Regions from separate parts of the Phascolarctobacterium faecium genome, predicted to be linked through region 1. Evidence: riboswitches for the same ligand, from Rfam matches in the RefSeq annotation. Region 1 holds a riboswitch; each other region holds the start of a gene.
The links. A riboswitch is a leader RNA that binds a small molecule or an ion and turns the genes downstream of it on or off. The one in region 1 is predicted to bind cobalamin.
Positions count from the first base shown of each region.

Region 1 (2,205 bases):
CCAGGCTGATAATAGGGTCAGATTACCGCTATTTGATGCCGGCTTCAGGGCTTTTAGGTATTGCTGTGGTAACGCTTAGTGATACTTTTGCACGTGTGGTTTTTGCACCTGTTGAATTACCGGTAGGTATAATTATGGCGTTTATTGGTGCTCCCTTCTTTTTATTTCTGCTAAGGAGGGAAATCTGATGAGTATTTTGCAGGCAAACGAGATTACGATTCGTATTATTGATAAGACAATCATTCATGGTTTGAGTTTATCAGTACCGGAAGGTAAGGTAACATCCATCATCGGACCTAACGGCTGCGGAAAAAGCACTACATTAAAAGCTTTAGCACGTATATGGCCCTGTTATAAAGGCAATGTAACCTTTAATGGTGAAGATATTAAAAAGTTCAGTCACAGGGAATTTGCTCAAAAACTGGCAATTTTGACTCAGGCTCCGCAGTCTCCGGCAGATTTGGCAGTCAAAGATTTAGTAGAGATGGGCCGCTTTCCACACCGAAACTGGTTTGGCCGCAAAAGTATGGAAGATGATGCACATGTAGAGTGGGCGTTAGGGCAAACTAATATGCTGGGGATGCAGCATCGTCTGCTAAGCACACTTTCTGGAGGGGAAAGACAAAGGGCATGGATTGCGATGGCTTTGGCGCAGCGTCCGCAAGTGCTTTTACTTGATGAACCTACCACTTATTTGGATATTTGTCATCAGCTGGAGGTAATGCAGCTTTTAGAAAAGCTTAATCGTGAATTACAGTTAACGGTAGTTATGGTTATCCATGACATTAATCATGCTGTGCAGTACTCCGATCATATTGCTGTTATAAAAGAAGGCTATCTTGTAACTGAAGGCAAGCCGCAGGAAATAGTTACAGCACAACTTCTGAAAGATGTTTTTAAAGTTGAGGCTGATGAATTTATCTGCAGTAATGGTATGCCGGCATTGCTTCCGGTAGACCTGGTAAAATAAAACTTTATATTGTTGGATCTGGTGCGCTTTCTGCGCATAATAGAGAAATCGGTGTAACTCCGATACGATCCCGTCGCTGTAATGATGAGCGGACCTTAAAAACCACTGGGTTGAAACCTGGGAAGGGAAGGCGAGCAATGAATCAGAGTCAGAAGAACTGCCAGATCTTTGTACGTTCCCCACGAGAGATGGGAAGGCGTCGGTAAAGTATTTGGCATTTGTACCAATATTTTTAAGAACAGCTTTCCCTTAGGGGATAGTCTGTTCTTTTTTATTTTTAACTTTACGGAGGTAATTGATGATGAAAAAAATTGCATTCTATGGTAAAGGTGGTATTGGAAAATCTACTACAGCAGCTAATGTTTCTGCCGCATTCAGTAAAATGGGAAAAAAAGTATATCAGATAGGCTGCGATCCTAAAAATGATTCTACCAGATTGCTATTAGGACAAATTTGTCGTCAGACAGTGCTGGATCTGGTACGCGATGCTGAAGATGATATTCAAGCTGAACAGATTGTGCATACAGGTTTTAACGGAATCAAATGTGTTGAAGCAGGAGGACCGGAACCTGGAGTAGGTTGTGCGGGACGTGGCATCATCGTTGCCTTGGAAAAATTGAAAGAACTGGAGGTTTTAAACGATGAGGATCTAGTGTTATATGATGTTCTGGGCGATGTCGTCTGTGGTGGGTTTGCCGTACCTATTAGAGAAGGCTATGCTACTGATATTTATATAGTTTCTTCTGGTGAACTGATGGCGTTGTATGCAGCAAACAACATTGCTAAAGGCGTTAAAAGATTTGCCGCAAGAGGTGAAGTAAGGCTTGGCGGTATTATTGGCAATAGCCGAAATACTCCCAATGAACATGCGTTATTGATAGAATTTGCCAGAAGACTGAATACTAAATTGATCGCCTTTATTCCCCGCAATGTGATTGTAAACAAAGCTGAAAATAATAGACAGACTGTTATAGAATATGCACCAGACTCTGAGCAGGCACAGGTCTATAGAAACTTAGCCGATGATATATTGAAAAATACAGAACTGTCTATACCTACACCTCTGAAATTTGAGGAACTGGAGGATTTAGTAGCAAGCTATGGCAATCAAGACTAAAAGAATGCTCTCTAAAACAAAAAGCTGTAGCTGTAGTATGCCCGGAGTTTGGCGGGCTGCTGTTTACTGCAGTGGTGCGGCTGTTATTTTTCATAGTCCCAGAGCATGTGCTCATGTT
Region 1 covers NZ_AP019004.1:1,817,100-1,819,304, reverse strand. The annotation lists gene PFJ30894_RS08835 (iron chelate uptake ABC transporter family permease subunit) at 1-188, shown strand, start outside; gene PFJ30894_RS08830 (ABC transporter ATP-binding protein) at 188-970, shown strand; cobalamin riboswitch at 973-1,149, shown strand; gene nifH (nitrogenase iron protein) at 1,272-2,087, shown strand; gene PFJ30894_RS08820 (nitrogenase component 1) at 2,125-2,205, shown strand, end outside.

Region 2 (2,205 bases), 930 kb from region 1:
ATTACCAACATCAACACTGCCACTAAATACGGGCTTACCGTCTTTATAAATTGTCGTCCACGGATTTTGGTAGCGATACTCACTTTCCGTATGGATAAAAGTATATTTTAAAGATCTGTCTTCATCAAAATCATATTTCACATTAGCGGAAATGTTTTCATTTTCCCAAACCTTTTCTCCGCGTCCGCCTAAAACATATTTGCCGTTACTGAGCTGCGGCAATTCGTGGTCAGGCTTAATCCCTCCACTGCCTTTGGAAGCGCTACCAGTATAATAATAACCCCTATATCCATCTGATTTTCTGTTTTCATAACCTACGCCGAAAGATAATTTTTTATTCACTCTTGCATCTGCGTATAAAGCTTTTTTCCAGGTATTATTACTGCCATAGCTGACTACAGCATTTACACTGGCTCCTTTTTTTTCAGGATTATCCTTAGTGATAATATTGACAACCGCGCCCACAGCCCTACCGCCATATAAAGAAGAGCCTGCTCCCCTTACAACTTCAATTCTGGCTATTTTTTCCACAGGTACCATTTCCCATTCCATACCGTTATTATAAGTAGTATTCATCGGAAGCCCATCCAGCAAAACCAAAATATCACTGGAGCTGAAGCCCCTGATCTGAATCCCTCCCTGTGCTGCTTGGTTCATATAGACGCCCGGCAGAGTCTGCAGAGCTTCAGGTACAGAATTAATATTTCTTTCTTCTATATCCTGTGAGGTGACAACACTGACGCTGGAAGGTACCTCCTGTAGTTCTTTCATAGTTCTGGTTGCTGTAACAACCATCTGATCCAGATTAAATTGCTGCAGCCCCTCTTCGGCGTATACTACTGTGCCCCCCCAAATGACATTGCCAGTTATAAGTACTGTCATCAGTATACTTTTACCCATACCCTTTTTCAACATACTCAACTCCCTTTCCTATTTTTTGTATATTACTAAAATATTTTATGCATTAACCTAATAGATATATGCATAATAACTTTTATTAGAATCAGAAAATACCCTGTGCATAAGACGCACAGGGTATTAAATAGCTAGATAAAAGCTGTTCCATTACCAAACTGTCTCACGCAGCAGTAAATTAATCATCAGGCAGTTCTTCTGACTCAATTTCATCGCTCCTCCAAGCCTTCCCGGATAACTCCAGTGACATAAATATGGATTTGCTCACTTTTACAGCGACGGGATCGTGTGGGCTTTACACCCAGCTTCTCTATTAAGACCTGCGTCACCTGATAACATCATTATTCACTTTTTATATTTTATGATATTATATTCTATTTTATATTAATAATTATATGTTATAATATCATATATGATATATTACTATGTATAGCTACTAGACAGTCAATAGGGAGATAATTATTTTATGAAAGAACCAATTGATAATTATTTTACAACAGGTGAGTTAGCCAAGCTTTGCAAAATACCTCGAAAAACTTTGCTTTATTACGACAGTTTAGGTCTTATAACGCCTGAAGTTATTGAAGAAAATGGTTATCGTTATTACAAACGCACTCAATTATTTGCACTAGAATTGATTTTGACGATGCGTAAACTGGATATTCCTTTAGCAGAAATCAAAACTTATTTATCTAACAAATCCTATACTAATTACAGAAATATTATGTCTGATCGTGAAATATTTCTTGAAAAATTACTCAAAAAGATAATTAAAACAAAAAATGAACTGCATCATTCCCTCCTTATTCTTAACCAATTGGAAAACATTAAATTTAATGATGTACTAACAGTTCGAACAGACAATGAATTTTTATATTTAAGTAAACCAGTCTCTCCCAAAATGAACTTTAAAGACAGAACAAAAATATCCGCCAGTCTGTTTATAAATCTTGCTGAACATATTCCCCTTAACAATCATACTTTTGGTTATGTTGTAGATAAAAATTCACTTTTAGATCAAAAAAAACCTCGTCATATCAAATATTATTTCTGTCCTGTTTTCACTAAAACCGATTATCCGAAATGTTCCATAAAATCAAAAGGAACTTACCTTACCCTTTATTTCAAAGGTATCTACATGAACAATTATGACAAGTATATCAACACTCTGTCAGAATACTGCAAGCATAATATGCTCGTTCCTATATCCGATATTTATATCACATCAATAAAAAACTTTTGGCTTACTGATGAAATCAGCGAATATATTTACAAAATAGAAGTACAAAT
Region 2 covers NZ_AP019004.1:292,997-295,201, forward strand. The annotation lists gene PFJ30894_RS01375 (TonB-dependent receptor) at 1-915, opposite strand, end outside; cobalamin riboswitch at 1,087-1,263, opposite strand; gene PFJ30894_RS01380 (MerR family transcriptional regulator) at 1,382-2,205, shown strand, end outside.
Region 2: linked by a shared signal. The riboswitch ahead of PFJ30894_RS01375 (TonB-dependent receptor) and the one ahead of nifH (nitrogenase iron protein) in region 1 are both predicted to bind cobalamin.

Region 3 (2,205 bases), 870 kb from region 1:
AACTCCGTCTACGACGGTATTCCCGAATTACTGCAAAACCTGCGGCAGGCAGGCAAGACCCTTGCCGTAGCCACCAGCAAGCCGCAGCTTTACGCAGAAAAAATCCTGGAACACTTTGGCCTCGCCGCTCACTTCTCAACAATAGCAGGCCCCGGGTTCAACGGCGAGCTGCCAACCAAAGCCGACGTGATCAGCGAAGTGCTGCAGCGGCTGCACCTTACCGCTGCTGATAAGAACGCCGCCGTTATGCTGGGCGACCGCGAGCACGACGCTATCGGCGCACAGCAAAATAAAATCTCCATCATCGGCGCAGGCTACGGCTACAGTTCCCCGGGCGAACTGAGTGCCGCCGGTGTCAGACAAATCGTTTCTGCTCCGCAGGATTTTGCAGAATTTTTATTATGATTTATTTTTAAAGCAGTTACATCGATCATGATGTGGCTGCTTTTTTATTTTCCTCTGCGCCTTGAACTTTTCGCAGAACCATTGACATATAACGCTTCACACTGCATAGATAAAATTGATTTTTCAGACTATTATATATCAACAACTTATTGAGAACAGCTATGTTTTTTAATAAATTAATTTTAGCATAAATTATTACTTGTAATATAAAAAGTTAAATGTTATAATTCTATCTGATTTCAAAATTGAATACTTTATGATAATCAGGTGCATTATTGCCTAACAGAGAAATCGGTGCAATGCCGATGCGGTCCCGCCGCTGTAATGCCGAGCAAACCTCAAAACGTCACTGGGAAACTGGGAAGACGAGGTACGCGATGAAGCAGAGCCAGAAGAACTGCCTGATTATAGCCCATTACGATCCTGCGAAAGACAGGAATGGAGCGTTACAAGAGCTTTTTACGCTTTTCTGTCTTTATGCGCAGAAAAGCGTTTTTTATTTTGCTTTTATTTTTCTGGCACGCGAAACCCGGTCAGCTCGGTCAGAAAAACTAAAGATATAAAAATTATTTGACGAGGTGTTTAAAAGATGGATGGGAAGAAAAAAATCTGGGCAACGGCCATCTTATGCGCTGTTGCCAGCGTTGGCTTTGTAGTACCAGCTGGCGCCGAAGAAACCATGACGCATGATTTGGACGAAGTCATCGTCGAAGCCGACAGAAATACTCTGCCGGGGGGATTTGTAGCCAACAACGACAGAGTTGGCATTTTGGGCAATATCAAAGCAATCGATGTTCCTTTTACACAAAAAAAATATACTGAAAAAACTATTATGACCTTTTATGACCCCAATCAGCCTTTAAACGGTACTTTGGCTAATACCCCTTCTATTCGTATCGGCAGTACTTCTCCCATGTATACAGATTTCAGTATGCGTGGCGTCAATATGAATGCTTCTCATTACTACATCAACGGTATTCCCAATATGTTCAACCAGACCCGCAGCATCCCGGCATATATCCTCAGCAGCGTCGATATAGTCTCCGGCCCTAACACCGTGCTTAACGGCGCTACCTTTTCCAACAACGGCACTAATGGCACCGATGCGCCGGCAGGACTGCTGAACGGTACAACCAAACGCGCTGCTGCAGACCCTGTCACCCGCTATACACAGCGTTTTTCCGGACGCAGTACCTGGACCGAAGACCTTGATCTAGGACGCCGCTTTGGTAAAAACAATGAATGGGGCATCAGAGTCAACGCCCATAATGAAGACGGCGGCCTTTCCATAAAAGGTGCCGATGTACGTGATAAAAGCATTTATATCAACTTAGATCATCAGGACGCTAAAAGTATGACTAATATTTTCGGCGGTTATTATGACTGGAAGGTAAATGGAGGCCAGCGCTGGCTCAGTGCCAGCGGTGTTACCAAAGGCAATCTGGCAGAAACCCCGAACGGTAAAACAGACCTCAGTTTTGACGGTCAGACCAAATATAATCACGGCATGCTGTTTACCTTAAACCATATCCAAAAATTCAGCGATAAATGGAGCGGTTTCATCAACGGTGGCTACGGGCATTATTCAGAGCATAAAAACGATCCCAACAGTGGTTCACTGACTCTCGGTGACAACGGCAAGCTCTCCGGTAAATTCCGCGACTATGTCTCCGACAGTAAAAGCAGTTACTGGCAGGTCGGCGTTTCTAACAAGGCCGCCATCGGTAATGTAAAAAATGACTTGTCTTTTGCCGTTGATTATTTCATGTATAAAAGTAAAGCCGTCAATTCCGGCAGTGC
Region 3 covers NZ_AP019004.1:233,605-235,809, forward strand. The annotation lists gene PFJ30894_RS01095 (HAD hydrolase-like protein) at 1-405, shown strand, start outside; cobalamin riboswitch at 654-824, shown strand; gene PFJ30894_RS01100 (TonB-dependent siderophore receptor) at 995-2,205, shown strand, end outside.
Region 3: linked by a shared signal. The riboswitch ahead of PFJ30894_RS01100 (TonB-dependent siderophore receptor) and the one ahead of nifH (nitrogenase iron protein) in region 1 are both predicted to bind cobalamin.